Regions from separate parts of the Bacillus sp. AK031 genome, predicted to be linked through region 2. Evidence: a T-box and tRNA genes for the amino acid it is inferred to sense, from the RefSeq annotation. Region 2 holds a T-box; the other holds one or more tRNA genes.
What was found. The T-box of region 2 lies ahead of M1E09_RS13940 (tryptophan--tRNA ligase). A T-box ahead of a tRNA ligase gene usually reads a tRNA of that ligase, here a tRNA-Trp.
Positions count from the first base shown of each region.

Region 1: it encodes a tRNA-Trp, which carries the amino acid that the T-box ahead of M1E09_RS13940 (tryptophan--tRNA ligase) is inferred to sense. The anticodon was not compared.

Region 1 covers NZ_CP096424.1:3,312,357-3,327,518, forward strand. The annotation lists gene M1E09_RS16935 (PrkA family serine protein kinase) at 1-782, opposite strand, end outside; gene nfsA (oxygen-insensitive NADPH nitroreductase) at 1,194-1,943, opposite strand; gene trmL (tRNA (uridine(34)/cytosine(34)/5-carboxymethylaminomethyluridine(34)-2'-O)-methyltransferase TrmL) at 2,085-2,558, opposite strand; gene M1E09_RS16950 (amidase domain-containing protein) at 2,625-3,482, opposite strand; gene M1E09_RS16955 (glycerophosphodiester phosphodiesterase) at 3,702-4,601, shown strand; gene M1E09_RS16960 (hypothetical protein) at 4,699-4,971, opposite strand; gene M1E09_RS16965 (DUF1292 domain-containing protein) at 5,209-5,481, shown strand; gene M1E09_RS16970 (hypothetical protein) at 5,664-6,401, opposite strand; gene M1E09_RS16975 (Bcr/CflA family efflux MFS transporter) at 6,427-7,644, opposite strand; gene queG (tRNA epoxyqueuosine(34) reductase QueG) at 8,189-9,325, opposite strand; gene M1E09_RS16985 (B3/B4 domain-containing protein) at 9,448-10,113, shown strand; partial or broken gene M1E09_RS16990 (sugar phosphate isomerase/epimerase family protein) at 10,182-10,856, opposite strand; partial or broken gene M1E09_RS16995 (sugar phosphate isomerase/epimerase) at 10,798-10,956, shown strand; gene M1E09_RS17000 (hypothetical protein) at 10,936-11,166, opposite strand; partial or broken gene M1E09_RS17005 (extracellular solute-binding protein) at 11,291-11,602, opposite strand; gene M1E09_RS17010 (carbohydrate ABC transporter permease) at 11,695-12,180, opposite strand; tRNA gene M1E09_RS17015 (tRNA-Gly) at 12,440-12,513, opposite strand; tRNA gene M1E09_RS17020 (tRNA-Leu) at 12,530-12,614, opposite strand; tRNA gene M1E09_RS17025 (tRNA-Cys) at 12,622-12,696, opposite strand; tRNA gene M1E09_RS17030 (tRNA-Gly) at 12,702-12,776, opposite strand; tRNA gene M1E09_RS17035 (tRNA-Gln) at 12,782-12,856, opposite strand; tRNA gene M1E09_RS17040 (tRNA-His) at 12,903-12,978, opposite strand; tRNA gene M1E09_RS17045 (tRNA-Trp) at 12,991-13,064, opposite strand; tRNA gene M1E09_RS17050 (tRNA-Tyr) at 13,201-13,284, opposite strand; tRNA gene M1E09_RS17055 (tRNA-Thr) at 13,297-13,372, opposite strand; tRNA gene M1E09_RS17060 (tRNA-Phe) at 13,384-13,459, opposite strand; tRNA gene M1E09_RS17065 (tRNA-Asp) at 13,624-13,700, opposite strand; tRNA gene M1E09_RS17070 (tRNA-Met) at 13,707-13,780, opposite strand; tRNA gene M1E09_RS17075 (tRNA-Val) at 13,809-13,884, opposite strand; tRNA gene M1E09_RS17080 (tRNA-Glu) at 13,988-14,062, opposite strand; tRNA gene M1E09_RS17085 (tRNA-Ser) at 14,076-14,167, opposite strand; tRNA gene M1E09_RS17090 (tRNA-Asn) at 14,172-14,246, opposite strand; rRNA gene rrf (5S ribosomal RNA) at 14,254-14,370, opposite strand; rRNA gene M1E09_RS17100 (23S ribosomal RNA) at 14,505-15,162, opposite strand, start outside.
Region 2 covers NZ_CP096424.1:2,688,053-2,703,214, forward strand. The annotation lists gene M1E09_RS13895 (nitrilase-related carbon-nitrogen hydrolase) at 1-154, opposite strand, end outside; partial or broken gene iadA (beta-aspartyl-peptidase) at 1,438-2,617, opposite strand; gene spoVK (stage V sporulation protein K) at 2,894-3,844, opposite strand; gene hfq (RNA chaperone Hfq) at 4,039-4,272, opposite strand; gene miaA (tRNA (adenosine(37)-N6)-dimethylallyltransferase MiaA) at 4,312-5,253, opposite strand; gene M1E09_RS13920 (MFS transporter) at 5,534-6,100, opposite strand; gene M1E09_RS13925 (FAD-binding oxidoreductase) at 6,097-7,476, opposite strand; gene M1E09_RS13930 (small, acid-soluble spore protein, alpha/beta type) at 7,701-7,955, shown strand; gene M1E09_RS13935 (GNAT family N-acetyltransferase) at 7,970-8,443, opposite strand; gene M1E09_RS13940 (tryptophan--tRNA ligase) at 8,460-9,455, opposite strand; T-box leader at 9,495-9,730, opposite strand; gene M1E09_RS13945 (DUF948 domain-containing protein) at 9,902-10,237, shown strand; gene M1E09_RS13950 (hypothetical protein) at 10,216-10,362, opposite strand; gene M1E09_RS13955 (glycerol-3-phosphate dehydrogenase/oxidase) at 10,397-12,052, opposite strand; gene glpK (glycerol kinase GlpK) at 12,249-13,739, opposite strand; gene mutL (DNA mismatch repair endonuclease MutL) at 14,009-15,162, opposite strand, start outside.

The DNA of each region.
Region 1 (15,162 bases), 620 kb from region 2:
TCATCACACTTGAGCATCTCCTGGAATTCCATCAATCCGCGGTTCGCCTTATTCAATTCACCATCGAACCGATAGGCCCTTGGATCGGATTCTGATCCATATTCAGCAATGGTAGAGAAATCAATGCTTCCTGTCAGGTCGGCAATGTCCTGCGATTTAGGGTCGGATGGACTGAAAGTACCGACACCCACCCGTTTATCTTCTGAAAAGAACACTCTCTCGACCAGAACATCTTCTATCCTGCCGCTGTATTCTTTTTCAACCCTCATCGTATTCAATGGAGATAGATTGCCTTCAATCCTGATTCCATGATCATTAAAGAAATCTTCCCTTAAATGCTGGGGAATCAAGTGAAGCGGATCTTCATGCATCGGGCATCCTTTAATCGCATAAATTGCTCCGCGATCAGTACGGGAATAGGCTTCCAGTCCCCGCTTAAGCATGGATACCAATGTAGATTTACCGCCGCTGACCGGCCCCATCAGCAGAAGAATTCTTTTGCGTACATCCAGCCTTTTGGCAGCCGGGTGAAAGTATTCCTCCACCAGTCTTTCTAATGCTTCCTCAAGCCCAAACAGCTGGTTGCTGAAAAACTTGTATTTTCTTTTTCCATTAACCTCTTCTACCCCTGCATCCTTGATCATATTGAACACACGTGAATGTGCTGACTGAGCAACAATCGGTCTCTCTTTAATAATTTCAAGATAATCTGCAAATGTGCCTTCCCATTTCAACTTTTCTTCTTCAACTCGATAGCCTTCAATCTTTTTTAAAATATCCATAAAGGACCTCCCCTGTCACTTGTTGAGAGCGATTATTATACTCTATGCCCTCATTCAGACAAACATGCTAACTAAAGTGCTTCTTGGAAAAAATGTGAGCCGGGTTTGAAAAATTGTCATAAAATCACATCAAAAAAATCGGGGTTAACATTCACATCATCAGGGAAATAGGCTATACTAAGAGAAGGAAAAAACACTCGAATCACTACTTAAGGAGGATTACATAGATATGGGTACAATTATCATTCTAGGCGTTACTGCTGCATTCCTTTCAGCGATCTTCACTGCAGGCTATAACAACAAACCAGGAACAAATAAAGACTGATTCAAACACCCAAAAGCCCTGCCGGTTGCCGGCAGGGCTTTTGTATTTGCAGAGTCCTCATATTGCTCAATCGCCTCTTGTACCATTTACTTCAGATCATATTTCTTCTTTTCAACAAACTCTTTCATGTACATCCGCTTTTTGGCAGACAGCATTCTTCCCATTTGCGAGGACCAGGTATCGTTTCTTTTTCCATTGGTCCGGTCGTGATAGTACTTGGATACCACTTCGTCATATTCTTCTAACTCCTGGTGGATCGTTTCTTTGTCAGATTCATATTTATTTTCATGATAAACGTGATGTAACGGAAGTCTTGGCTTGGTTTCGTTGTCTTCATCCGGAACTCCCACAGCCAACCCGAATAACGGAATCACCCTGTCAGGAAGGCGGAGGACATCACTGACGGCGTTCAGGTCGTTACGTATTCCGCCAATATAGCAGATTCCCAGTCCCATCGACTCTGCAGCGACACTTGCATTTTGGGCAGCAAGCGCGGCATCAATCAGTGCCACCATGAATTTCTCCGTGCTTTCCAGGGATTCGATTACTTCAGCACTTTCCTTTTCACCAATCACTTCATGCCTGTAAAGATCAGCACAGAATACAAAGAAGTGGCCATTTTTCTCGACATAGCTTTGATTACCGGCAATGGCAGCAAGTTCTGCTTTTTTATCAGAATCAGTTATACCTATTATGGAGTAGGCCTGTATCATGCTTGAAGTGGATGCAGATTGTGCACTTTTGACCAGGGTTTCAATTTGTTCCGCACTGAGCTTTTCATCTGTGAACTTCCTGACCGATTTATGTGATAAGATTGTATCAATTGTTGAATTCATTTCTTACAGCCTCCATCTATCATTTTATTCTCTATGTTAAGGCTGCCCTATTGCCATTACAAATAAAAAGAACCGAGAGGACTCGATTCTTTTGAATGCCTTTATTTTTATTCAGGCTGGGTTAAAGATTATCCAGAAAACCTATTTAAGACGCAGAAAACCCTGCTGGCGCAACGCCTCGTAGACAACAATGGCTGCTGTATTCGACAGATTCAGTGAACGGACATTGTCATTCATCGGTATTCTCAGGCAGCGGTCCTGGTTATTGGCGATGATTTCATCCGGGAGCCCGTTTGTTTCTTTACCAAAAATAAAGTAATAATCTTTATCCTTCTGACTGTAATCATATCCCGAATGGACTTTCTGGCCATGCTTTGTTAAGTAGAAGAACTCTCCGCCAGCATTTTTTTCAAAGAATTCATCAAGCGAATCATAAAAGACTATTTCTACAAACTGCCAGTAATCGAGACCAGCCCTGCGCAGCATTTTATCATCTGTGGAAAATCCCAATGGCCTGATCAGATGAAGAGTCGTACCAGTCGCAGCACAGGTCCTGGCGATATTGCCTGTGTTTGCCGGAATTTCTGGTTGATATAGAACTACATGTATACCCACTTTTCAGTCACCTCATCAATAAACTCTAAGTGACATTATACCACTGTCCTTCCCGCGGACAACACTCTAGCGGTCATCCACGATCGTAAAGAACTTATATTTAATATTTGGTGTATAGGCAGTCGAATCTTCATAACTCCAATACCTCAGTCTGCTGTTCGTTGTATGTGCATTCACCAATGGCATGCCGAATGCATCTTTTGAAGTCACAATCGTATTATGATTGTATCGGCCGTCTCCTTCAAAATCATAGCAGATCACATCTCCAAGCTTCAGTTCATCCGGGCTGTTCACTTCTCTTGCCCTCACTCCTGTCTCAGATGCAGGTAAATACCTCCTGAGGGCATTGGCCACCGACCAGCTGTAGCTCCAGTTATTGTTCCTCATCCACCACCCTTTCCCCCGGTTCGGGTATCCCCTCATTGGACCATTGCCGGCATGAAGGCATTGTGAGATAAAGTTAGTACAGTCGACCTCAAATTTTTTGTAAGCCGGGTTATAACTGTTCCACCATTTTTCGGCATATTGCACTGCCTTCAGCCTGTCATATTGGTAAGTATAACGCTCATCCTCCTGTTCGCGAAAGGAGATTTCCGGCTGCACATCAGTTGGGTACTGAACCATTGCTTCTTCGTCACTGACCAGGTCGTCACCATAAAAAAAAGCTTCCCTCCATTCAGCTTCTTCCTCGATATGCATCAGATCTTTTTGTTTGATTAAATATTTCATATGGACGGAATAATCAACGCGGCTTCCATTTTCAATTGCCTCTATCCGGTAAACTTTACCTGTCCCCTCCACCTTTACAATTTCACCGTTTCTTCGGTTTAATAAGTCATTTTTTCTCTGTATCTTATCAGAGCCTTTTCCATCCACAAAACATGCGATTCTGTCCTCCAGCTTTGCCATCAGTTTCTTTCTCATTTGCCCGCCTCCTTCTCTCATTCATTTTTATGTTAATAGGAGACGGAACAAAACCACTATTTCAGATCAGGAAGCTCTTTCGCTATTATTAAGTCTTCATGCTGACCAACCCTATCACTTCTGCATATCTTGTATTAAATACAAAATATGTGTAAAAACCTTCCTCTCATGGGTATAGACTTTAAAAAGGACTATTTTATCAACAAATGGAAAGGAGGAATGATTATTAGGATATTCTTATCTTTTTTGCTCAGTTTCTCTGTTTTCTGCTTCTTAAACGGGATAACCGAATCCTTTGCCGCTGATAAAGAAGATAACACATTAATCGTCGCCCACCGCGGAGCCTCTTCATTAGCCCCTGAAAACACGTTATCTGCATTTGATAAAGCAGTCAGCCTGAAAGCCGACTATATTGAGCTCGATGTACAAATGACGAAGGATGGCGAGATTATTGTCATGCATGACGTGACCGTTGACCGTACTACCAATGGCTCTGGCAGGGTAAAGAACCTCACTTATGAACAAATAGCCGATCTGGATGCTGGCAGCTGGTTCAGCCCTAAATTCCAAGGAGAAAGAGTCCCTGCACTTCAAACTGTACTGGATCGATATGAAGGAAAAATCGGCATCCTTATTGAATTGAAGAAACCTTCTATTTACCCCGAGATTGAAGAGGAGCTCGCAAAGCTCTTAGCTGAACGAATCACCCCTGGAGGTCCTGCTCCAAAAATCATCGTACAGTCATTCAACAAGCAGTCGATTATTGAATTTCATGAATTGAACCCCTCAATCCCAACTGGCATAATTGTTGGGACCTCAACAGATTATGCCTCAGAGGAGGACTTGTTTGCAGTTGATGGATTTGCCTCCTTTATCAATCCTAATGCCTCACTTGTAACTGAAAGTTTTATGAAACAAGCTAAAGAAAAGAACCTGAATGTTTTCAGTTGGACAGTAGCCGACTCAAAAACTGCAAACCACCTAAAGAGATTAAATGTAAACGGCATTGTCACCGATTACCCTGCTGAAAACTACTTCGGTTCTGATAATGCACTGAACCAAGCTTCGTTCCTGATAAGTGCCATTACGTTCCTTTTTATGCTCCTGTGGAGAAAATAGTCCATCTGGCTTTTCATTAAGAATGGCAACCCTGTCCCGATGTCAAAGTAGAGAACCCTATTCTCTACTTTTTGCCGTGGATGATATCAATTTCAGCCTATTCTTCAGGTTCTTCATCCTTTTCTTTCACATCATCCAATGGCAGCCACTCTAACAGCTCAGCAATCACTTTGTTCACTTTTCCATTCACTTCTTCTTTACCATATTTAATGACCGCTTTGCCCAAAAGTCCTTCATTTTCTTCCGTCAGTTGCAGCAAAGGTTTATCTTCGACTGATTCATTATAGAGTTCAATAACCGTATCAAGGCCTTCCGATAGTTGATCGATTGCCTGGCTGAGCTGATTTCTTTCTTTGTCATCTACCTTCATGTACTGCCCCCTCCTTTTGAGTGTTTTTTCATAGTATGTCCTTCCATGTTTTTTTCATTTTTAGCCTGACCCTCTGCTGCTGGTGAAAAAGCTGTTGGCTGACTTTCACTTCACTTATAAAACAACCTTTACTTTCAGGTGGAATATTCTTTCATTCCTGAATTATCCTCACAGCACATTAACCAAGAAACCATGGACAAAATAGAAAGGTAAATCCAATACACTGGGGGAACGATCATGCATGATATATACAGGGATACGATAACGGTTGAGGATGGATGCGGCATTCAGGAAGAATTCACAGTAGAGGCCTTATTCGAAATGAAGGGGCACTCATACGCCATGCTGAAATCGGCCAGAAACCAGACAATTGTTATGAAAGTCGAAGAAGATGATGAAGAGCAGTACCTCGTTAATATTAAAAGCCAGGAAGATTATCATTCACTATTAGATGCTTATCAGGTAGCGGTTGAAGGAACAGAAACCCTCGAACCCGACCAGCCTCAATAAAATGCAAAAGCGGCTCGTTTAACCCCGTGGGGCCTAAGCTGGATGCAGAACCGCCGCCAAGATTCTAAACACATGTTTTTTTATCAAATAAAAAAGTGAGCTCCTCCCAAGGCGGCTCACCTTTTCATGTTCAGGTTATGAATATTTTTGCAATCAACTTTCTTCCCATCAAGTATGATAAATCAAAATGTTTCTTTAAGTAAAGCCCTCACTTCTTTCCTCCTCATTCTTTTCCGATCCCCCATCCAGAAAACCAAGCTGCTTAATACGAGAATGAGGGCGATAATCCAAAACAATGGCCTGATTCCGAAGTCAGTGAGGGTGAACATTCCCAAGGAGGGACATATAAACCTTCCTAACTCCTTGAAGTTATGGGCGCCATAATAACTTCCTCTCAAATGTGCCGGCGCCAGCTGGTCTATCAATATCGTTCCAGAAGGAAAACAAAGGACCTCCCCTGATGTATAGACGACCATCACCAAAATCAAGCCTGCAACATTCTCAGAACGCAAATCCGATGCCTCCAATAGCATAAAACATATTCCCCATATAGGTACTCCAAATCGCCGGGAATCGCTCAAAAACGGCCGAAAGAGGCTTTGTGTAATCACCACTACCGCAGCATTCACCGTCATGAGCCAACTGAAGACCAGGACACCCTCTTCAAAAGTTGCTGCAAGGTGGCTGGAAAGCGGCGCAAGCGGTGCAAAAGCTATTTGGGTCAAGCCTCCCCCTGCCGAAAAGCAAACTAGAACTCTATCCTTTTTTAATATCGTAAGAGAATCAAAGAATTTCACAGGAAGTCCAGGTGCTGAATTACCGGCAGCAATTCCGAACGTACTCAACAACGAATGTAATAAGCCAGAATAGACGATGTAGGATAATCCTGTAATGATAAATGCATTGCCGTTTGTTGACAATCCTGCTTAAATGTAAATATTTTCTTTATTGTGTATTATATTCTTTTTTTCGCCCATCCTGAGTCATCCTGAAGAAAGTCAATGCCCCAAGAAAAGAAGTAATGAATAACACCGCCCCCATTGGCACGGCAGTCGATTCATCAATCCCAACCAGTGGAGCCACAATCGCCCCGACAACTAATGGCAGCATCCCAAGCAAGGCACTGGCACTCCCTGCCCGGTGTCCCTGATGCTCCATTGCCAAGGTAAAAGTACTCGTCAAAACCATTCCCATCGTAGTCATATAAATGAATATCGGCATAACAATCGCTGCCAGAGGACCTTCTATGATTGTCATTACCAGAAGGAATGACGTTGCACTGACAGCGGTGATCACGGCGATTTTCAACAGCCTTCTTTCATGGATGATTCCGCCGAAACGTCCGATGATAAAGCTCCCGCTTATGATTGCCAGGCCATTGATGCCAAAAAGGATACTGAATGCCTGCGGCGACACTCCATATATTCCCTGATAGACGAAAGGTGTTCCGGCTACATAAGCGAAGCTTCCTCCATGAATGAGTCCGATTGTGAGGACGTATCCGATATAGGACCTGTCCCTAAACAGGCTCCCCATGGTTCGAATGGAGCTCCCGGCTGTGCTTGGGATACGTTTTTCCGGAGGCAGCGTTTCCTTTAATTTAAAAGCAATGACAGCCACAATAATAAAACCGAGAAAGCCCAAAAAGTAGAAAATCGTATTCCATGTCGCAAACGGCAATAGCAAAATAGCTCCGCCAGCTATTGGTGCAGCCATTGGCGCTGTAGCATTAATGACCATCAATAGGGCGAAAAACTTGGTAAGCTCCCTTCCGCTAAAAACATCCCTGACAACAGCCCTTGACAGTACGATCCCTGCTGATGCTGTGAAGCCCTGTAAAAAGCGGGCAGCCACTAAAATCGAAATACTCGGTGCCAGTGCACAGAGTATGGATGACAATGCAAATAAAAAGATAAATAATAATAACGGCTTTCTTCTCCCCTTTGCATCACTGATCGGCCCGACTACTACCTGGCCTGCAGCCAAGCCCAGCAAACAGCTTGTCAGGCTCATCTGTACCAATGAAGCCGCCGCATTTAAATCTTCTCCTATTTCCGGAAAGCTCGGTAAGTACATATCAATATTAAGCGGTCCCAATATGCCGAGCATTCCAAGCAGAAATGCCAGCCCGATCCGTTCCTTGCCTGTAGGTTGCTGAATCATCTGGTTCAAACTTCCTTCCTATCTGTTCATACCTTAAGTTCAATTGATTCTAGCAAAGAAGATGTTATCGAGACAATCAATTTGATTTGCTCTTTTTGGTATGGAACCAGAAGTGAATGATTTACTCTAGGCCATTTATTCCCTTTGAAAAACTTGAGAAATAACGGGAGAAATTCCGCTTATTTAAGAAAAAGCACGAAAAACAGTAAAAATAAGCTGAGAAATTCCCCTTATTCTCTTTACAAGATGTGAAAGTGGTTCATTTGGCTGTGATAAGGGGAAAAATTCCCTTTATATACCCTAAATCGAATGCTAATCCACAGCTTAAGGGGAATTTCTCCCCTTATTTTAGATAGGATTATTCATGCCTTTCAACAGGCATACCTCCTGCTTCAATGAAATGAAGTGATAGGGAAACCTGCTTATCCTACTACCATGAAGGGAGAATTTTTTATACCACGCCATAAGCTCTCTGAATCCCCCGCCATAGCCAGGGGGTTCAGGACCATCATAAAAACAGCCTAAGCGCAGGAGCTTAGACTGTTTAATTTGCTGAAATCATTTCCAGCCCTTTATTGATCTCATTGATCACTTCTTGTTCTTTCTCTTTTTCCAAGCTTCGGTGAAGGGCTGCTTCTGCTTCATCTCCACCGATTTTTCCCAACGCCCAGGCAGCCGTTCCACGGATGACTGGTCTCACGTCATTTTCCATAACAGAAATAAGGTCTGGCAGAGCCGTTTCATCTTTGTAATGAGCCAGTGCAATGATTGCATTTCGCTGTATCGGCTTCTTTCCTCTCCAGGAACCTGACACATGTCCATACTTCTCTTTAAAGTCCCTGTTGCTGATCGTCAATAGCGGTTTCAGAAGGGGCTTTGCAATTTCAGGGTCAGGCTCCATTTCCCAATGGTTATGGAAGTCTTTCCCCTTATTTTCGGGGCAGACCGTCTGACAGGTATCACAACCATATAACCTGTTGCCAAGCTTTGTGCGGAATTCATCGGGAAGGAATCCTTTGGTCTGTGTCAAAAATGCAATGCAGCGCTGGGCATTTAACTGCCCGCCTTCCACCAGCGCACCGGTTGGACATACGTCCACACACTTGTTACATGTGCCACACTGGTCCTCCATCGGCTCATCCGGCTCGAAAGGCAGGTTTGTCACCATTTCACCAAGATAAACATAGGAACCGAATTCCGGGGTGATAATCGCACAGTTCTTCCCGCTCCAGCCAATCCCGGCTCGCTGGGCAACGGCCCGGTCGACAAGTTCCCCTGTATCAACCATCGACTTAAAGCGGGCTTGCGGAACTCTGGAACGGATATAGCTCTCAAGCTTCGATAACCTGTCTCTCAGCACATCATGGTAATCCGTTCCCCACGACGCCCTGCAAAAGATGCCTCTTCGTTCTCCCCGCTTGCTTTGGGGAGCATTCTTCATTTTTGAAGGATAGGCGAGAGCAATCGCAATAATCGATTTCGGTCCATCGAATATTAAGGAAGGATCTACTCGTTTTTCAATATCTTTTTCTTCAAAGCCGGATTGATAACCCAGCATCTCCTGCCTCAGCAGCCGGTTCTTCATTTCGGAAAAAGTATCTGAAGTAGTGAATCCAATTTTATCAATGCCAATTTCTTTACTGTATTCGATAATATCCTTTTTCAACTGATTAAAGTCCATCACTCTCTCCTCCTTTCTTATCTATGTAAGTATCTATATAAGTAAAACGTTAATTCGTCTGATATGAAATAGAGCCGTGTCCTATGATAAACTATTTTAAAATAAATGTGGAGGGAAAATAAGTGGAAATTACGATAAACCCTGCAATTATGTCGAAAGTTGAGAATTTCAAAGCCGGATTTATCCAGTATCGTGATATTGAAGTCGGACCGTCCCCCCAAATGCTGAAAGGCCGGCTGCAGCTCTTTCAGGAATCCATCTTCTTTGATCTTCAAGAGAAAAACGTGACGGAGATAGAAGGAGTCGCTCAATGGAGAGACATCTTGAAAAAGACTGGAAAAGATCCGAACAGATACCGCCATTCAGCTGAAGCCTTATACAGAAGAGTTAAAAAACAAAACTACCTGCAATCAATTAATTCAGCGATTGACCTGAATAACTTCTTCTCCCTTCAGTACGAAGTACCAATAGGAATCTATAACAGCGACCAGCTGCAAGGAAACCAAGTTGAGCTGAGGATCGGTGCTGAAGGGGAAAGTTACAAAGGGTTAAACGGCCGCGAAAACTCATTAGAGAACTTGATTGTTGTCAGTGATGAAGAAGGGCCGTTCGGCAGCCCGTTTGTAGATTCAGACCGCGCTCCTGTCGGCGAGGGAACCAAGAATGCTGTCCAAATAATCTATTTAAAGCCGTCCCTGTCATTGGAAGAAAGTGAAAAGCTGACAAAATCATTGATGGATATGTTTCTCTCCATTCATGGTGGAGAAGGATCGTTTTCAGTTGTGTAAGTGAAAATATTTTAAGCTAACACCCAAAAAAGAGAACCCACTTTTGGATTCTCTTTTTTTGCGTGTATCTATACCCACCATAATTCAGCAGGCTGCTCTTCTATCAATATGGACTTAAGATTTTTCACCGCTCGTGCAAAACCTTCCTCAATGGACATGATTGGATCCTCATGTTCGATGCTGACCACATAATCATACCTACACGTTCTTAGGGCACTCATCATGTCAGACCATTGCTGCAGACTGTGTCCACATCCCACTGAACGGAAAGACCATGCTCTGGTTTGGATACTTCCATACGGCTGCATATCTGTCAGGCCGTACATGTTCACATTGTCCTGATCGATATACGTATCTTTTGCATGGAAATGGTGGATGGCCTCTTCTTTCCCAAGGATCTTAATCGCGGCAACAGGATCGATTCCCTGCCACCACAGATGGCTTGGATCAAGATTGGCTCCTATTGCATCACTCGTTTCTTTCCGCAATTTTAACAGGGTATAAGGTGTATGGACAAGAAAACCTCCATGCAATTCAAGGCCGACCTTGACATTATTCTCTTCGGCAAGCTTGCCCATCTTCTTCCAATTGGGAATCAATTTTTCTTCCCACTGCCATTTTAAGATTTCACCATATTCATTCGGCCAGGGAGATACGGGCCAATTTGGATGTTTCACTCCTTCGGGGCTGGAAATCAGCGCTTTCAGCTGCCATGGAAATCCGCTCACCCCAGATAATGCATTTGCTGCAGAATCTCATACCGCTCTGGAAAAAACAATAAAGCTGGCCGGGCTCTTAAAGGTTCCGGTCGTCAATTGCTTTTCAGGGACAGCGGGGGACCATTTCTAATAGAGAATCAAGGTCACAGTTGGCACTTCCCGGATACCCTCCTGTTCCGATTTCAACAGCAGGTTGCTGCTTTCCTGGATGCCTTCCTCCTCTATTGAATTCTTCGTATACAAATATTGTAATCATGATGGAACAGCCGAATGGAATGATTGTTGTAATCATTAAAAGGACAATCAGTTTATTTCTGATGCTGTTTTTTAGCATGGGACGACCTCCAAGTCTCACTTATACAATAGTATAGAGTGTAGAATATTATTCTTGGAAGTATTTTCTAAAAAATTCCGATAAGTTTAATATAAATAGAAAGCATGCCTATGGAGACATGCTTTCTGCCGTCCTCATCTGTCATTGGTACTTTGCCAATAGGAAGTACATGCTCCACCCAAGGCTCCTCTGATAGATCAGCCAATTTTTCTTTTCACAGCTCCAGCTCTTTAAAACCGCCGTTATTGAAAATATCCGGCTCTTCCCCTGAAGCAAACTTTGCCTTAAGAGCAGCACCATAATCGGCACCTCCGCCAACTGTTTCAAGCTTCACCTTAATATTCGGGTGCTCTGCTTCAAATTCCTTGATCATTTCAGCAAGCTAGTCGGCAATCTCAACTTTGAATTGGAAGAAATTCAGTTTTACCACGTCATTGCCTGAAGTACTCCGCTGATCTGCCAGGCAAAAACAATGACGATTCCCCAGAAGGCGGTCTTCTCATCCCCGAGCCATGGCATTTCGAAAAATCAGAAACCCGTCATCTTTCCAATGGAGGCAAAACCTTTAACAAAAATGAACTGCCATATGAACCCGAGCAACAGTCCCCCGATTACATTGGGAATAAAGAAAACAGTTCTTAAAATATTGCATGTCTTCAAAGCTGCATTTAAAAGCAGGGCAAAACTGAAACCTATTAAATTACTAATAACAACTGCAGCTATCATAAACTTTGTCGTAAATTTAAATGATTCATAGAAAGCCGGATCATTCGTAAAGATCTTCGTATAGTTCTCAATGCCAACCCACTCAACAGCTGAGCTGACTCCATTCCAAGAAGTAAAAGAATAATAAAGCCCCATCAAAAACGGAACGATTTGAATCACAAGGAAAAACAGCAGTGCCGGTCCCACAAATGCAGCATACGTCAATACTCCTTTGTACTTCTTCTTTTTCATTGCCGGCTGTATCTTCATCTCCGGACTTGCCGGACCGGTCTCTATCTTCGTCTCCACCCTTATCACCGCCTAATTAAAATCAGTTTCTTGTATTATAATGGAAGCGCTTTCTTTAATAGGTCAACAAAATTGACAAAGAAGGGGAAAAATTTTGATTAGTTATGTTGGGATAAGGAGGAGTGCTGGATGTGCTCGGTGACTGTCACTACCCGTTTTTTGAGGAGTTTTGTCGAATGGCTTATCTTTATTGGAGGGAGATCGATAAAATGTAAAAAAAGCCTTTCTCATTATGAGAAAGGCTTTGAATGTGTATGTATGGAGCGGGTGAAGGGAATCGAACCCTCATCATCAGCTTGGAAGGCTGAGGTTTTACCACTAAACTACACCCGCAATATACATATGAAATTGGTACCGGTGGCCGGGGTCGAACCGGCACTCCAGAAGGAACACGATTTTGAGTCGTGCGCGTCTGCCAATTCCGCCACACCGGCATGTGTTTGGAGGCGGCAACCGGATTTGAACCGGTGAATAGAGGTTTTGCAGACCTCTGCCTTACCACTTGGCTATGCCGCCATCAATGGAGCGGAAGACGGGATTCGAACCCGCGACCCCCACCTTGGCAAGGTGGTGTTCTACCACTGAACTACTTCCGCAAAATTGGCTGGGCTAGCTGGATTCGAACCAACGCATGTCGCAGTCAAAGTGCGATGCCTTACCGCTTGGCTATAGCCCATTGATATATTATATGTTTTTGATTTAAATATGTTCAAAATATTTAGTGGGGCGACTGATGGGAATCGAACCCACGAATGTCGGAACCACAATCCGATGCGTTAACCACTTCGCCACAATCGCCACAAATATAATTGGCAGGGGTAGTAGGAATCGAACCCACACTGGAGGTTTTGGAGACCTCTGTTCTACCTTTAAACTATACCCCTATGAAATATTAAAGTATTTGCTGTCTTTACCAGTATACCTTGCTTCGCTTCGATACGCGATTTTCAAGGACAGTTATTTTACTCCGCTTCGCTTCGTAAAGCTAAGGACTGTTATTTTCGCTTTGCGAAAAAACAATGGTGGAGGGGGGCAGATTCGAACTGCCGAACCCGAAGGAGCGGATTTACAGTCCGCCGCGTTTAGCCACTTCGCTACCCCTCCAAATATTCCCGATGGTGCCGGCAAGAGGACTTGAACCCCCAACCTACTGATTACAAGTCAGTTGCTCTACCAGTTGAGCTACACCGGCACTATCTAAAATGGTGGCTCAGGACGGAATCGAACCGCCGACACATGGATTTTCAGTCCATTGCTCTACCAACTGAGCTACTGAGCCATATTTGGTTTCGGCTTCCGCTAAGCTGCGAATTACTTCGTCAGCGCCTTTGCTCACATCCTCATGTACCTGTCAGTGCACTCCGGTGTTCACTCAGTTGCTTCCTTGAACTTCTCAGTTATCGAAACCCTCTTAGATTGAACTAAGATTTTTTTAAAAGATAATGGCGGTCCGGACGGGACTCGAACCCGCGACCTCCTGCGTGACAGGCAGGCATTCTAACCAACTGAACTACCGGACCATGGTATTGCGGGGGCAGGATTTGAACCTGCGACCTTCGGGTTATGAGCCCGACGAGCTACCGAACTGCTCCACCCCGCGACGATGTTAATCTTTTTTTAAAACTTAATGGTGGAGGATGACGGGATCGAACCGCCGACCCTCTGCTTGTAAGGCAGATGCTCTCCCAGCTGAGCTAATCCTCCGTAATGGGTTTTAAGTTTAACTTTTAATAAATCTTATTTAAGATCCTTGCGCTGATGATTTTTTAAGGAAGTTTATTTACTCCGCTTTGCTTCGTAAAAAACCTGGTGACCCCTACGGGATTCGAACCCGTGTTACCGCCGTGAAAGGGCGGTGTCTTAACCGCTTGACCAAGGGGCCAGTTAAGATATAATGGCGGAGAGCAAGGGATTTGAACCCTTGAGACAGGGTTACCCGCCTACACGATTTCCAATCGTGCTCCTTCGGCCACTCGGACAGCTCTCCATTATGGCTCCGCAGGCAGGACTCGAACCTGCGACCGATCGGTTAACAGCCGATAGCTCTACCACTGAGCTACTGCGGAATGGTAAGCCTGGCGACGTCCTACTCTCACAGGGGGAGATCCCCCAACTACCATCGGCGCTGAAGAGCTTAACTTCCGTGTTCGGCATGGGAACGGGTGTGACCTCTTCGCCTTAGTCACCAGACATTGTCTCTTTTTTAGGGACAAGTACTATTATAACGAGTTTTATAATTTTTTCAAGTGTTTTTTTAAAAATTATTCACTCAAAACTAGATAAAGTTATGAAGAAAAGAAAGTATTCCGAGTTTCGCTATAATTGTGGTTAAGTCCTCGATCGATTAGTATCTGTCAGCTGCACGTGTCGCCACGCTTCCACCTCAGACCTATCTACCTGATCATCTTTCAGGGATCTTACTCACATAAAGTGATGGGAAATCTCATCTCGAGGGGGGCTTCATGCTTAGATGCTTTCAGCACTTATCCCTTCCGCACATAGCTACCCAGCGATGCCTTTGGCAAGACAACTGGTACACCAGCGGTGCGTCCATCCCGGTCCTCTCGTACTAAGGACAGCTCCTCTCAAATTTCCTGCGCCCACGACGGATAGGGACCGAACTGTCTCACGACGTTCTGAACCCAGCTCGCGTACCGCTTTAATGGGCGAACAGCCCAACCCTTGGGACCGACTACAGCCCCAGGATGCGATGAGCCGACATCGAGGTGCCAAACCTCCCCGTCGATGTGGACTCTTGGGGGAGATAAGCCTGTTATCCCCGGGGTAGCTTTTATCCGTTGAGCGATGGCCCTTCCATGCGGAACCACCGGATCACTAAGCCCGACTTTCGTCCCTGCTCGACTTGTAGGTCTCGCAGTCAAGCTCCCTTGTGCCTTTACACTCTGCGAATGATTTCCAACCATTCTGAGGGAACCTTTGGGCGCCTCCGTTACTCTTTAGGAGGCGACCGCCCCAGTCAAA
Region 2 (15,162 bases):
CTTGTAAACAGATGATTTGCGCACCCTTCTTTGCCGCATCTCTTACCAATCCAATATGTTTTTTGATTGATTGCTCCTTATGAACCTCTACCGGTTCCTTCCCATCAACATCATGCGAAGCCTGAATAAGACCAATTTTCACCATGTCTGACACGTCAATTCCCCCTAAATAGATAAAAATTTCAATAGTAAGCGCTTTCAATGCAAGAAGTTCAAAAACAGAAAACGATTACTAGTGCTTATTTTGTTGTCTGAATATTTTGTATTTTTAATATATATTAACTCGTACCACAAGGGATTGCATTATACAATTTGTAAAATCAACTCCCTTACTTATTTGACATTATGTAGATTCTTTTAGACTGGCCATCCAGTTAGTTGCTGTTTCTATTACCCTAGCACAAGTATTCTACGAAATTTGTAAAACAAGCTGTCTATCCTTAAGGAAAATTATCTGATTTATCGACAATTTCCCTTACTTTCTTTTCGTTTTTTACAATTAAAACGACATTCAAAAAAGAGCTTGTACCTAATGTGCAAGTAGTTCAGTTTTGGAGTACAAAACACTATTTGTCCTCTTAATTGAATTGCTTTTCCCTATGAAATCGCATACTAATCTGCACCCTAATTCGTAAGGTAAAGTGCAACCAAAACTGTCAGCCTAACTGAAAGAAAATGATAAGATGAAGGGTAATGGGAAGGAATGTTTCATTAAAGGAGCAGGATAATGGAAGATGATTTTTTGATTATAGAAAGTACTATCCTTAAGTGCGGGTCACAGATCCATAAATAGAGGGAGAAATTCCCCTTAAACTGCAAAACATAGCTGAGTTAGCTATAAATAAGGGGAGATTTTCCCCTTAATCCTGGCACAGCACCCCATTTTTCATGTTTTTCAAATGAATAGCGGTAAATATTCCCCTTATTTCAACTTTTTTTAGTGTCATTTCCTAAATAAGGGAAGTTTCTCCCCTTATTTTTATCAGCTCATGCTGCTGATTTCTTTTGGGTCCATGAGATTCCGCTCTTGAATGGGGGGACACCCAGTGAACAAACGGCGTTGTTACTTGAAGAAAAGCCGTCTTTCAAACTGTAAATCCGCTGCATATTTGAACCCCTTATGAAGGAGCGAATTATAACCATAATGAACAAAATTCGTTATGGTGTTTTATGCCATTTCGCAAGTCAATTAGCGACATAAATCGCAAGACTACATTATTTATTTCAGTGTTGTGGAAACGTGTGCAAAACTAGATAAAAAAACACTTGAGAGTAGATGACTTGCTGTAATATCAATAAAAAAATAGCATACGAATAATGGTGCGAATTCGTATGCTAAAGATTTTGGATTTTTACTTTTTGGACCTCTAAAGTGAACTCCTTACCTAATGTGGTTCAAGCTCTTTTCTTTCTTTTACACTCATTTCTTTCAATGACTTATTCAAACGTCCCTTTCACAACAGCATGTCCATTTTCAACCATCAATCTCCCTCTGGCAAAGACACTATTAATGCTCAGTGAATCCTTATCAACCAAAACGATGTCTGCATCTTTTCCATTACTGATCATCCCTTTTTGTGTGAGCTTTAAAATTTTTGCCGGGTTTGAAGTAATGACCTTTATCGCTGTTGCCAACGGGACGCCTTCTTTAAGAACTGCATCCCGAACAGCATTAAACAGACTGGAGACGTCCGCAACTTTCAAACCAATAAATTCTCCCTTACTGTCGAATTCCGGCAAGCTTCCCTGTCCGTCAGAAGTGAATGTTATTTGATCTACAGGAACACCTTCAGTAAGCATCCGTTCCAACCCTTTACCGCATTCCACTTCTCCGTCTTCAAGGAATTGCGGAATGGTGCTCGTTGTAAAATCAACATAACCGCCTTTCAAGGCATATTGAATACCTTGCTCAAACAGATGGGCATTTCGGTTGATATGAGTGGGATAGAACTGCCTGATAGGTATATCCGTGGATTCGATTACGTCATAAATAAGTTTCAGACCATCTCTGCTGTCACCTAAATGGACATTAACCACAACCTGATTTGCCGGAAAGGATTCCTCCTACACGGGATTGTGATGCAATCCTGGCAAATTCCTCTGCAGTAGGCTGTGATGAACGATGGTCAGCAATTGCAATTTCCCCGGTCCCGATAATTTTATCAACGAGGATGATATCATCTTCTATCTTTCCGGTGAGTGTCCTGACAGGAACCTGGTAAGAACCAGTTTGAACGTAGCAAGTTATCCCTTCTTCATCCAGTCCTCTTGCTTTCGCTACAAGGCTGGCCATCCTCCTTGTCGTTCCATCAGTTCCGATTACACCGATCAGCGTGGTAACCCCGGAGAGTGTAGCATCAGTGAGTTTAATTTCAGGCGTACGGGTTTTATACCCGCCCTCTCCTCCGCCTCCAAGAATATGAACGTGGGAATCAATGAATCCCGGGAGTACAATCTGTCCCTCAGCATCGATTACTTTAATATTATCCGAGAAAAAACCTTCTGGTATAGCTATATTGTCTTCTACAAAACCGATTTTTTCATCAACAATCAAGATATCTTTTTTTCCTAAGTGTTCTGGAGCATAAATTTCTCCATTCCGTATTAAAATCAACATGATGCAAGCTCCTTTCAATTAGTGTGCCACTCTCCAGTTTTGAGAGAAGCTTTGCAGCCCGATCATTCATTCTTTATGGAGTCGTACACATACACTTATAGCAAAAGTCAACTACTATAGATAAATTATATAATACTCTACCAATCTTTCCATTACTAAGTTTTCAGAAGCAGATTCTCAATATATCTATTATAGTGTAAAGGTAAAAAAACCGAACACCTCTGCTCGGTTTTTTCTATATGACAGATTTTACTTGCTATACTAAACGAGGATCTTTCAGTCATCTGCTGAAGGAAAAATCAAGTCATTGCTTCTTATGGTCATCAACTCATGGCGGTCAAATGAGTTATGCATCAGCAGCCTCATCGCCTGAGCCCGGATCGATTTCTCGATTACATTCCGCACATACCTTCCGTTTGAGAATGCTGCTGGACTGATCGCCGTTTTCACTTGTGCGAGATGTTCCCTCATTTTTCTTTCCGCATCTGCGCTCAATTCATATTCCTTTTCAACAAGCATTCTCCTGCCGATCTCCATTAATTGTTCCACCGAATAATCCTGGAATTGGAACACAAGGGGAAACCGTGAATGAAGACCGGGATTGAGTGTAAGGAACTGGTCCATCTCGCGAGAATATCCTGCAAGTATAAGTATAAATTCATGCTGTTTGTCTTCCATATGTTTTACAAGTGTATCAATAGCCTCTTTCCCGAAGTCTTTTTCTCCCCCGCGTCCGAGAGAATAAGCTTCATCCACAAATAAAATACCGCCCATAGCCTTCTTGATTAAGTCTCTCGTTTTTTGTGCAGTATGGCCGATGTATTCCCCAACGAGATCCGCTCTTTCCGCTTCAATCAAGTGTCCTTTTGAAAGAACATTCATCTTGTGAAAAAGTTTGCCGATTAACCGCGCAACGGTCGTTTTCCCTGTTCCAGGATTCCCTTTAAACATCATATGCAACGCCTGTTTGCCGGCTTTCAGGCCCGTTTCTTCTCTTTTCTTGTTTACATATATCCAAGCATATATCTCTTTGACCATTTTTTTCATATCTTCCATTCCGACCAACGAAGCAAGTTCTGCTTCTATTTCCCTTAATGCAGCATGTTCTTGGGGAAGGACTTTTACCGGAGCCTCCGCCTTCGCTATGTCACGCACAGGATTGCGTTTATGTGAATTCAGCACGATACTTATTTGTCCATTATTCTTCATTCTCATTGGCTCTTCCATATCTTCACCTCACCATTCTTTACAGTGTACGCCTGGAGGTTATAAACGGTGACAAATGCCCAGTACAGGTTTAAGAAAACTCTCTTATCATCCTATTCAACATATGTTGAAATCATTATACAATTTTATCTGCCGTTGTTTTCACAACAAAAAAACACACCAGAGATATCCGGTGCGTTTTATCACTCTTATGATTATTGACCTTCATCAAAGTTAATTTGAACGTTGCGTTGAGGCGAGAAGGTTGAAATAGCATGCTTATAAACCATCTGTTGTTTTCCTTCTGACTCAAAGAGAACGGTAAAGTTATCGAAACCTTTCACAAGACCGCGTATTTGAAATCCATTCAGTAAAAACACCGTCACTTGTGTGTTATCTTTTCGTAACTGATTAAGAAATTGATCCTGGATATTAATTGCTTGTTTCATGATTAGTCCTCCTCTTCTATCTCTATCTTAACTATTCGACTATAAGCCTAGCTTTCCTGCAACAAATTCTGTTATCTCTTCAATTTTTTTGTTATTTTCCCTAGTGTTCGTCATATCAAACCATACCACATCCATTTTGTTGCGGAACCAGGTTAACTGGCGTTTAGCATACCTTCTGGAGTTCTGTTTCAGGTTTTCAACGGCATCGTCCAATGTCACCTTACCATCCAAATACTCATAAAGTTCTTTATAACCGATTGCCTGGATCGATTGCACATCCCTTAAATCTCTATCGTAAAGAGACTTCACTTCTTGCAGCAAGCCTTGTTCCATCATCAAATCTACTCTGTAATCGATCCGGTTGTATAATAAGGCCCTGTCCATTGTCAATCCGATTAACGTAACGTCGTATAAAAGTTCGCTCTGCTGGCTTTCCTGATATTCAGTCATGGTTTTACCAGTGCAATGATAAATTTCCAGGGCTCTTATGACTCTCCTGATATTGTTGGGATGAATGCTGGCAGCAGCTTTAGGATCCACCTTTGCCAGTTCTGCATGGATCCGCTCAGTCCCGGCTTCTTCAACTTTTTTTTCAAGCTTTCTCCGGTACTCCTCGTCTCCGGGTGCATCGGTAAATTGATAATCATAGATGACCGACTGAATATATAATCCAGTACCTCCGACAATCATCGGAAGCTTTCCCCGGCTGTGGATCTCGGAAATTTTTTCTCTTACAAGCTCCTGAAACTCTGCAACTGAGAAACTGTCTTCAGGTTCCCTTATGTCAATAAGGTGATGAGGAACACCTTCCATTTCTGCTTCCGTTATCTTCGCAGTACCAATATCCATTCTTTTATAAATCTGCATAGAATCACCGCTGATTATTTCAGCATCGAATTCCTTTGCCAGATTAATACTTGTGGCTGTCTTGCCCACAGCAGTAGGACCGATGAGGACGATCAGTTTTTCTTTCTGTTTCAAACCATTCACTGCCTTCTATGTAAAAGATGAGTTTACATATTATCGTACCATAAGAATCAGTCATTACATATCAGAACAGTATAACCAATAAAAACTTTTTTATACAAAGGAATTTTAAAATGAATGCAATTATTTCCACTCCAATCAATCATAGTTTGCAATTCAGCTCCATTTAGTAGCAGAAAAGAAAACATATTAACCAGGTTTTCCACTTCCATTTAAACAATAGAAAGTAATTTATGTTCTCCCATCATTCACAAACTACTGCCTTATGAAATTCTCATGCGGGAGTGTCATCCCTTAATGGATTTTCACCTTCTCGATTGTTAAAGAAAAGCAATGATATGCCGCTTCCTGCAAATAAAATCGATCCAATATAGAAGATGAATGAAATCGTAAAGAAGTCAATCAGAACCCCTGTTGCAAATACGGCAAATGAGGCAAAAAGAGACGTCCAGAAATGATATTTGCCGATTTTCTTTCCGGCTCCTTTTCCATGGAACACCTCACCAGCCATTGTCTTTTCACATGTTTTTTGAACAGCTCCCAAGAACCCCAAAATTACTTGGAGCATATACACACCAGTTAAAGTATCAACTTCAGGGATCAATAAGAATATGAATGCCATTCCCCATGCATACCCAATAAGCAAATTGCGGCTCCCTATTTTATCCGAAGCTGTTCCTATCCACCGGTGAAAAAGAGCAGAACTTAATGTGAACAACCCATAAGCAAAACCGAAGCTCGTGTAGTTTGAGCCGATATTTTTGATGAACAACAGGTAAAAAGGAAAAGAAATCGAACTGGCCATCATTGCAAAACTTTGTGACAGGATAAAGTATCTCATTCTCCATACACCTCATAAAATTGATTCATGAAAACTTCCTGTGGATCGAGTTTTCTTTTACTCTCAAAGAATGTATTTGTCTTTGGATAGGCTTTTCTCATTTGTTCCTTTGAAGGGTATGAATAATAAGGCAGGTAGTAGCTTCCCCGGTGTTCCAATGTCACATCAACCATCTTCCGGATAATCCTTTCTGTATCAGCTATGCCTTCCTTTGATTTTTCCTGATTGATAAGGAGGACCAGAGCAAACATATCTTCTTTGGAGTATGACAATACCGCATCTTCATTTTCATCAACATAACGAATGGTGATATTGATCAAGTTGAGTTCTTCTTTATCCAGGACCTCTCTTAAATCATCTATATAGGCAGTGAACTTATTTACAGGTATAAAATACTCCTGCAAAATGTCCGTATCACTGGCGCCTTCATATTCCATGAATTCAGATTCAGACCTCATTGCATTATTTCTGGTAACGAGATCGCCATCTTTGCCTGCAAAGTAGGTCTTCTGCATCTCCCAAAAGACGTCCTTTCCCCAATCAAACTTTCTGGAAATACCCAGCATGAATTTCGATATAAACGTTCCTTCTTCACCCTTTAATTCTTTGTATTCATTCATTAACTTCTGCTGTCCGGCACTGACATAGTCTGTTACATACATGTCCTCCAAAAAAGTATCAGGTGCAGTGGATATTCTCGCCAGATGCATCTTTACTTCAGGATTACCCTTTACCTCCTGTTGAAAAAATTCACTGTATTGATCATACGGCAGCTTCGTTGTTTTCATTTCATAAAGCTCATCATTTGTCAGCTGAAGTTCTACATCCAAAATGACACCTAATAGCCCATAACCGCCGATCACCAGGGGGAAGTACTCTTCATTCTCTATCCTGGAAACATTTATGATCTCCCCATCATGCTTCAATAATCGAAAAGAATTCACAGTTTCGATCAATGCACCATGCCTGATATCCCTGCCATGGACATTAACAGACAGGGATCCGCCTATGGTAAAAATATTTTGGGACTGCATCACTTTTACCGAAAGTCCGTGCGGGTTCGCTGCTTCCTGAATATCATTCCAAGTAGCACCACTTTGAACACGAATCGTCTTCTTATCAACATCCAGGTCCAAAACTTTGTTGAAACTGGTCATATCGAGTACCACACTGCCCGGATAATAGGTGTGGCCTCCCTGGCTATGCATTTTCCCAGCTATCGACACTTTCAAGTTTTCTTCTACAGCATCATTTACCGTTTTCACTATCTGCAGCTCTTCTTCTCCCTTCTTCACCTGTTCTATTTTTGTGGGCATCAAGCCGCCAATATCACTTACCATATCAGCCTCCACCGGCTCTTTTTTGTAGGCAACCATAGAAAAAACAAACCCATACACAAATAAAAAAATGATAAGCAGCCAAATTTTCGTGGATCCCCTTAATTGAACGCTTAACTTGCTCATTTTCAGCACCTCATATTTACCAAATTTCCCTTTGTTTTCTTAGTGTAATTTTACACTATATAAGATAAATTACAATATTTTTTTAATATATTTTTCTTTCTTTCCCATAATAGTTTATAAAGGAGAGGATGACTATTATGAGCAAAAATAAGCTTCTCGTACCTGAATCTCGCAGCGGGTTGAATAAAATGAAGGCTGATTTATTTCAACAAAAAGATACAGCTGAGGTAAAATATGAGGCAGCAACAGAGCAGGGTATCCCTTTTAACAAAGGTTATAATGGCGAGTTAAGTTCGCGGGAAGCAGGAAAAGTCGGAGGGAAAATCGGCGGGAGCATGGTAAGGGAAATGATCAAGCTGGCAGAAGAATCGATGGCTAATAAGAAGAGGTAGAAGCGATTTTGCTTCTACCTCTTCGTTTTCAGCTTGTAACAAAGAATGGACTGCCAGCCTTTTCTTCCCATTAGTTTCTTTCCATGGTCTTCAAACCCTGATTTCAAATAGAGAGACCTGGCTGACAAATTTTTTTCGTTTACAGCTAGGACGATTTCATCTGTATCAGGAAAATGCATAAAGGTAAACGAAGGAAGCAGTATCATGGCTTCCTTCGCGAATCCTTTTCCCTGATGGATTCGATTCACAGAAAAAGCCCTTAGCAGCAAAGCATTTGAATTGGCTGTATACTCTTTTATCGCTTCCCCTTTATGAAGAACAAAAAATCCAACTGCTTTACCTTGATCAGACATGACAATCGGGAACCTGTTCTCGTCTTTAATTTCCAACGCTTCTGAAGGTAAAGCAGTGAACTGATGCTGTTCCTCTACAAGCGAAAAGGCATTCAGATCTTCTTGGTGATTCTCATTGAAAAATTCCAGTTTCATAAAAATCCCTCCCGAATCAGCAGCCGATCATATCTTTTATTTTCTTAAGCTGTGCAGACGCCATCCTTCTTGCCTCATCTGCCCCTTTTTCAAGGATCTCATCCAGTTCATCTTTATTGTTCAGATACTCATAGTATTTTCGACGCGGCTCACTCAGCTCCCTGTTCACAACTTCAAACACTTCTTTTTTCACTTGCCCCCAACCGATTCCGTTCCCGTATTTTTCCTTCAGCAACGCAGTTTCGGAGGCTGAAGCGAATTCTTTATAGAGGGTGTATAAGGATGAACCCTTAACTTCCTTGGGCGCCTCTGGAGGAGTAGAATCCGTTACAATCTTATTAATCAACTTTTTCAGTGCCTTTTCTTCTGAAAAAAGCGGGATGGTATTCCCGTAGCTTTTGCTCATTTTTCTTCCATCGAGACCAGGTATGACAGCTGTTTCTTCCTCTATTACATACTCAGGAAGTTTGATGCCTTGCCCAAAAGTGCGATTGAAGTTCTCGGCAATGTCTCTCGCGATCTCTACATGCTGAACCTGGTCCTTTCCAACGGGTACCTTATCCGAGTTAAAAAGCAAGATATCTGCTGCCATCAATATCGGATACGTAAATAGTCCCATATTCACACCCGCATCAGAATCATTTCCTTCCAGGTTGTTCTCCTCCACTTTCGCTTTATAGGCATGCGCCCTGTTCATCAGCCCTTTTGGTGTCATACAGGACAAAATCCAATGAAGTTCAAGAATCTCCGGCACGTCGGATTGCTTATAAAAAATAACCTTGTCAGGATCCAGTCCAAGTGCAAGCCATGCTGCCGCAATTTCGTAAGTGAATTCTTTAAACTTTTTGCGGTCCTGTACTGAATTCAATGCATGGTAATCGGCAATGAAGTAAATTCCTTGTGAACCACTATCCTTCGCCATATCCAGCGCAGGCTTTATTGCGCCGATATAATTTCCGAGATGCGGATGCCCTGTCGGCTTAATCCCTGTTAATACTGTCGGTCTTTCCATTTTGATTCCCCCTAAAATATAAAAAGGGGCCTCTCATCCAAAAAGGACGAGAAACCCCGCGGTGCCACCTTCATTTACCCTTTTTGAAGGGCAATCTTTAAATAGAGCTTTAAAATATGCTCTAATATTCCTTTTATCGGTAGAACTCTCCGCCGGCCTATTCATTCAGCCTGGATGCTCCAAAGCCCATTCAACATGATCCAACACTGATTCCCACCAGCCATCAGCTCTCTTAAGTCTTCTCCATGTCTACTCTTCTTCTTCATCACATAATATTAAAAAAAATTTGATTTTATTATAGCTCATTGCGTATGGGATGGCAATCCTCTTTTCCTTTGATTCCCTGTCTTATTTTCACTGTTTTATAAGCCAAAATAGGGGTAAATAACAAGAAAGAATGTTTCGCTTTCTTGAAAAAATGAAGTAACATAGGAGGTCTTTCTATCATGATCATTGTTTACTTAAGCATAGCGCTATTTGTTCTTTCCATCGCCTACCTCGGATATAAAGGCGTTAAATTCATGAAAGAAACCAAACCCACGATCAACCACCTGAATGAAACAGTGGGGAATTTACAACAAAAAGCCCAGAATCTGCAGGAGGAAACGAATGAACTTTCTGAACACAGCCAGGAAATCAAGGCTGATATCGATGAAAAGAAAGATAATATCCAATATACAGTCGGTGCTGTCAAACAGCTGCCAAAACCCGTAAAGAAAATTTGGGAAAACAATTTCAAAAAACCGGATGAAGGAAAGAACTACAGGACTTCCAATGGATGATTATCAAGAAGAGGCTGGAACAAAACCTTAATAAAATGAATCATCCGCATGAAGTCAAGAATATAAACCTTGATCTCATGCGGCTTTACTTTAGGTATCCCTACTTGAATCAATTTATTTTTCAACTTATGTCCCAGCCTCTTCTTTTTTATATGGCCTTTAGAGTCCCTCTGCAACTTTAATCGCTTCATCAAGCTCGAGAATATATCGACTTTTTATTTCGGCATCCCAGTCCAGCAGGATTTCCATCATATCAACGACCTCCTTTTTCCAATTCTTTACCCAGTCAATATCAAAGAATAGCCTGCCGGATCTCCTCATAAAGAAATCTAAAGGGGTCACTGTCATTTCTTCATTTATTGAATACAGCAGCATGGCATAAATTTTTGGGGGCAGTTTCCTTTCCGGCTGGGGTGAGGTTTTTTTATAGGCATGCGCAATTTTATATAGTTCTTCTATATTCGATCCGTATTGCTGAACCAGCTCACATCCTGATTGTACACTCAATCCAAATTGTTCCGCTTGAAGTGATTTCTCTTTTTTAAAGGACTGAAACCCCGCAGATCCGCCAACATCACCTCCGGATAAAGGAAGATGCTTTGTTCTTGATTCAGGGAAGCTTCTCTTGGTTTCTTGCTTTAATCTTTTTGCGATCAAATCAACCACCTGCTCCGCCATTTTGCGGTATCCTGTCAATTTCCCGCCGGCAATGGTGACCAGTCCGCTGTCCCCTTCCCATACTTCATCTTTCCTCGAAATTTCAGAGGGATCTTTTCCTTCTTCGTAGATCAACGGCCGGATCCCAGCCCAGCTCGATTCAACATCAGTCTCTTTTACCTTCACTTCAGGAAACATATAGTGTATTGAACTCAGCAAATAATTACGGTCTTCATCGGACATCTTCGGACTTGCTGTGTCCCCTTCAAAAAAGGTATCTGTTGTTCCTACATAAGCTTTTCCTTCCCTTGGTATAGCGAAAATCATCCTGCCATCGGGGGTATCGAAATAAACCGCTTGTTTCAACGGGAATTTCGACTGATCCACCACAATGTGAACACCCTTTGTATGGCGTAGTTTTTTATTATTAATGGAGTAATCTTTTTTCCTCACTTCATCAACCCATGGACCAGATGCATTGACCACCTTTTCTGAATGAATTTCAAAAGTGCCTCCTGTCAACACATCTTTTGCCTGGACCCCTTTTACTTTTTTACCCTTATAAATAAATTGTTCAGCTTTCATATAATTCAAGGCAACCGCTCCTAGTTCAACTGCCTTTTTCAAAACTTCTATAGTCAAACGTGCATCATCGGTTCTGTACTCGACATAATAGCCCCCGCCTCTTAACCCTTTCCTTTTGAGTAATGGTTCCTTTTCCACCGTCTTGGAGGCAGATAGCATTTTTCTCCTTTCCTTCTTTTTTACACCGGCCAGGTAATCATATATCCTCAGGCCAACTGATGTACTGAATTTACCAAAGGAACCTCCTTTGTGAATCGGCAGCAGCATCCATTCCGGAGTAGTCACGTGAGGCCCGTTTTCATATACAATTTCTCTTTCCCTTCCGACTTCAGCAACCATTTTAACTTCAAATTGTTTTAAATAACGCAAGCCACCATGTACCAGCTTAGTTGAACGGCTCGAAGTACCTGCAGCGAAGTCCTGCATTTCCAACAGAGCGACTTTCATTCCACGGGATGCGGCATCAAGGGCAATCCCCGCTCCCGTTATACCGCCGCCGATAATTATGAGATCATAATGACAGTGTTTTAACTTTTCTTTCATATTGCTTCTTTGCAAGCTTGAAAAACCCATGCCTTATTCCCCCGCTTCTGAAGTATGCCAATAAAAAAGCGCAAGCGCCCCGCTTAGCCCTTGAGCGAAAAAATATAAAAGAGAGACCTGACATTATGGAGAAAGCATAATGTTGTCAGGACTCTCTAGATTCTCTAACCAATTATTAATTTATGTTTATGTTAGCATAACATTCTAATTTTTGAAATATTTCAGCTTATTTAAAAGCCATTGCAGCATTCACTGCCTTTTTCCAGCCGCCGTAATACTTATCAATTTCCTCTTTTCCCATGGACGGTTCAAATTTTTGATCCAAATTCCATTGAGCGGTAATTTCACTTATATCCTTCCAGTACCCAACAGCAAGGCCGGCAAGGTATGCTGCCCCAAGAGCGGTTGTTTCGTTCACCACCGGCCTTTCTACAGCAGCATTTAAAATATCACTCTGAAATTGCATTAAAAAGTTGTTCCTGACTGCTCCCCCATCGACTCGGAGCGCTTTAAGCCCTATTCCAGAGTCTGCTTCCATGGCATCAAGAACATCTTTCGTTTGATAGGCCAGAGATTCAAGAACCGCACGGATAAAGTGTTCCTTTGAAGTTCCGCGTGTTAATCCAAAGACTGCTCCGCGAACATCACTGTCCCAATATGGGGTCCCAAGTCCGACAAACGCAGGCACCACATATACGCCATCGTTTCCATCTGTTTTTTCGGCATAGCTCTCAGTCTCACTCGCGTCATTGATCATCCGCAATCCATCACGAAGCCACTGGATGGCAGATCCTGCAACAAAAATACTGCCTTCAAGTGCATACTCAACTTTGCCATTTAGACCCCAGGCAATCGTTGTCAGCAATCCGTGATCTGACTTGACGGCCTTTTCGCCTGTGTTCATCAGCATGAAACAGCCTGTTCCATAAGTGTTTTTTGCCATTCCTTCAGTGTAACAAGCCTGACCGAATAATGCCGCCTGTTGATCTCCTGCTACACCAGCTATCGGTACTTCCTTCCCAAAAAAATGATAAGGAACTGTCTTACCGTAAATTTCCGAAGATGGTTTGACCTCTGGAAGCATGCTATCCGGCACCCCTAAAATTTCCAGAAGCTTCTCATCCCATTTTAAGTCATAGATATTGTACATCAAGGTTCGGGATGCATTGGAATAATCCGTTACATGTGATTTCCCTCCTGTGAGTTTCCATATCAGCCAGGTATCAATTGTACCGAAGAGAAGGTCTCCTTTTTCAGCTTTTGACCTCGCTCCCTCCACATTATTCAGGATCCATTTGACTTTTGTCCCGGAAAAATAGGCATCAATCAATAGCCCTGTTTTTTTACGGAAGGTATCTTCCATGCCCTTCTCCTTTAAATCATCGCAAATACTGGAAGTCTGGCGAGACTGCCACACAATGGCGTTATAGACAGGCTCACCCGTATGTTTATTCCAAACTACTGTCGTTTCACGCTGGTTGGTGATGCCGATCGCAGCTATAGTCTCCGGCTTCACGGATGACTCAGAAAGTACCGCTGCTATGACAGACAGAATCGAACCCCAGATTTCATTAGGATTATGCTCCACCCAGCCCGGTTTCGGGAAATGCTGTGTGAATTCTTTTTGTGCAGTATGAATAATTTCTCCTTCTTTGTTAAAAAGGATTGCTCTCGAGCTTGTCGTACCCTGGTCTAATGATAATATGTATTTTTCCATTCTCCCCACTCCTTTTCAAATAGTCACTGAAAAAAGCAGAAAAACTCACACAACTATCGCGTGCGATAACCTGTGTGAGCCTCTTCTTGTTTCTTTACGAATTATTAACTTAATTTTAGATTAATAGAAAATGGAAACGTTGTCAATTCCCTTTTTCGTGGTTGAACAGCTTCGATAGTTCCCTGTTTGATGGGTTGGTTCTTACTTTGTTTGGAGGTCGATATGTAAAAAGGCCTATACACATCTATATGTATAAGCGCATTTTTCTTCTACATGATCCTCTTGAACATTTTCTCCATTTCATACACAGAATAGTGAATGATGATGGGACGGCCGTGCGGGCATGTGAACGGATCTTCTGACTGCCTGAGTTCATCCAGCAAAGCAGCAATTTCTTCGTTCCTCAAGTACTGGTTTGCTTTTATGGAAGCTTTGCAGCTCATCATGATGGCGGCTTCTTCACGAAGTTTCTTAATATCGACCTTTTTCATGTTGAGGAGCTGTTCTATCATTTCATCAATGAGTTCTCCCTCCTGGCCTGACGGCAGCCATTGAGGGTGTGATCGGATGATGAAGCTGTTATGGCCGAATTCCTCCAGGAAGACGCCGACTTTTTCCAGCTCATCTTTATGTTCATTTATTTTCATATATTCATCCGCAGAGTACTCCAGGGTAATCGGAACAAGCATTTCCTGCAGTTCGTTCTCGACTCTTCCGACTTTCTCCCTGTAATATTCATATTTTATCCGTTCCTGGGCAGCATGCTGGTCGACGATATACAAACCATTTTCATTTTGGGCAAAAATATAGGTCCCATGCATTTGTCCAACCGGATACAGGGGCGGAACCCTGGATTCTTTCTGTTGTTCCTCTTGGCTGGATTGATGAGGTACAGGCTTTACCTCCGGGGTTTCCTCATGAATCTTGGAGATTTCATTTTCTTCCAATTGGTCATCTTCCTGTTTATACAGCAATTCCATGACCTCTTTTGGTGGAAGTTGTTCAGGATGGTACGTGCTTGGCGGCTGATTTAGATTTGCTCTTTGTTCATGTTGATATGGTTTTTCAATCTTAGCCGGAGCACGTCTTTCCTCCGATAAGTGGTCTAGTGTCAACGTTGTTTGTTCTGACTGGGGTTTCATCTGTTTAGGTTCTTTATACCCGGATGGAATCAGTTCTCTCGTTTTAAATGAATCTCTTATTGCAGTGGATACCAGTTCAAACAATTCAGGTTCTTTACTGATTCTCACTTCCATTTTGGAAGGATGCACATTGACGTCCACCAGCAGAGGATCCATTTCGATTGAGAGCAGCACGATTGGATACCTTCCAATCGGCAGCAACGTATGATATCCTTCTCCAATTGCTTTTGCCAGGCCATAGTTCTTGATAAATCTGCCATTGATCATGGTAGAAATATAGT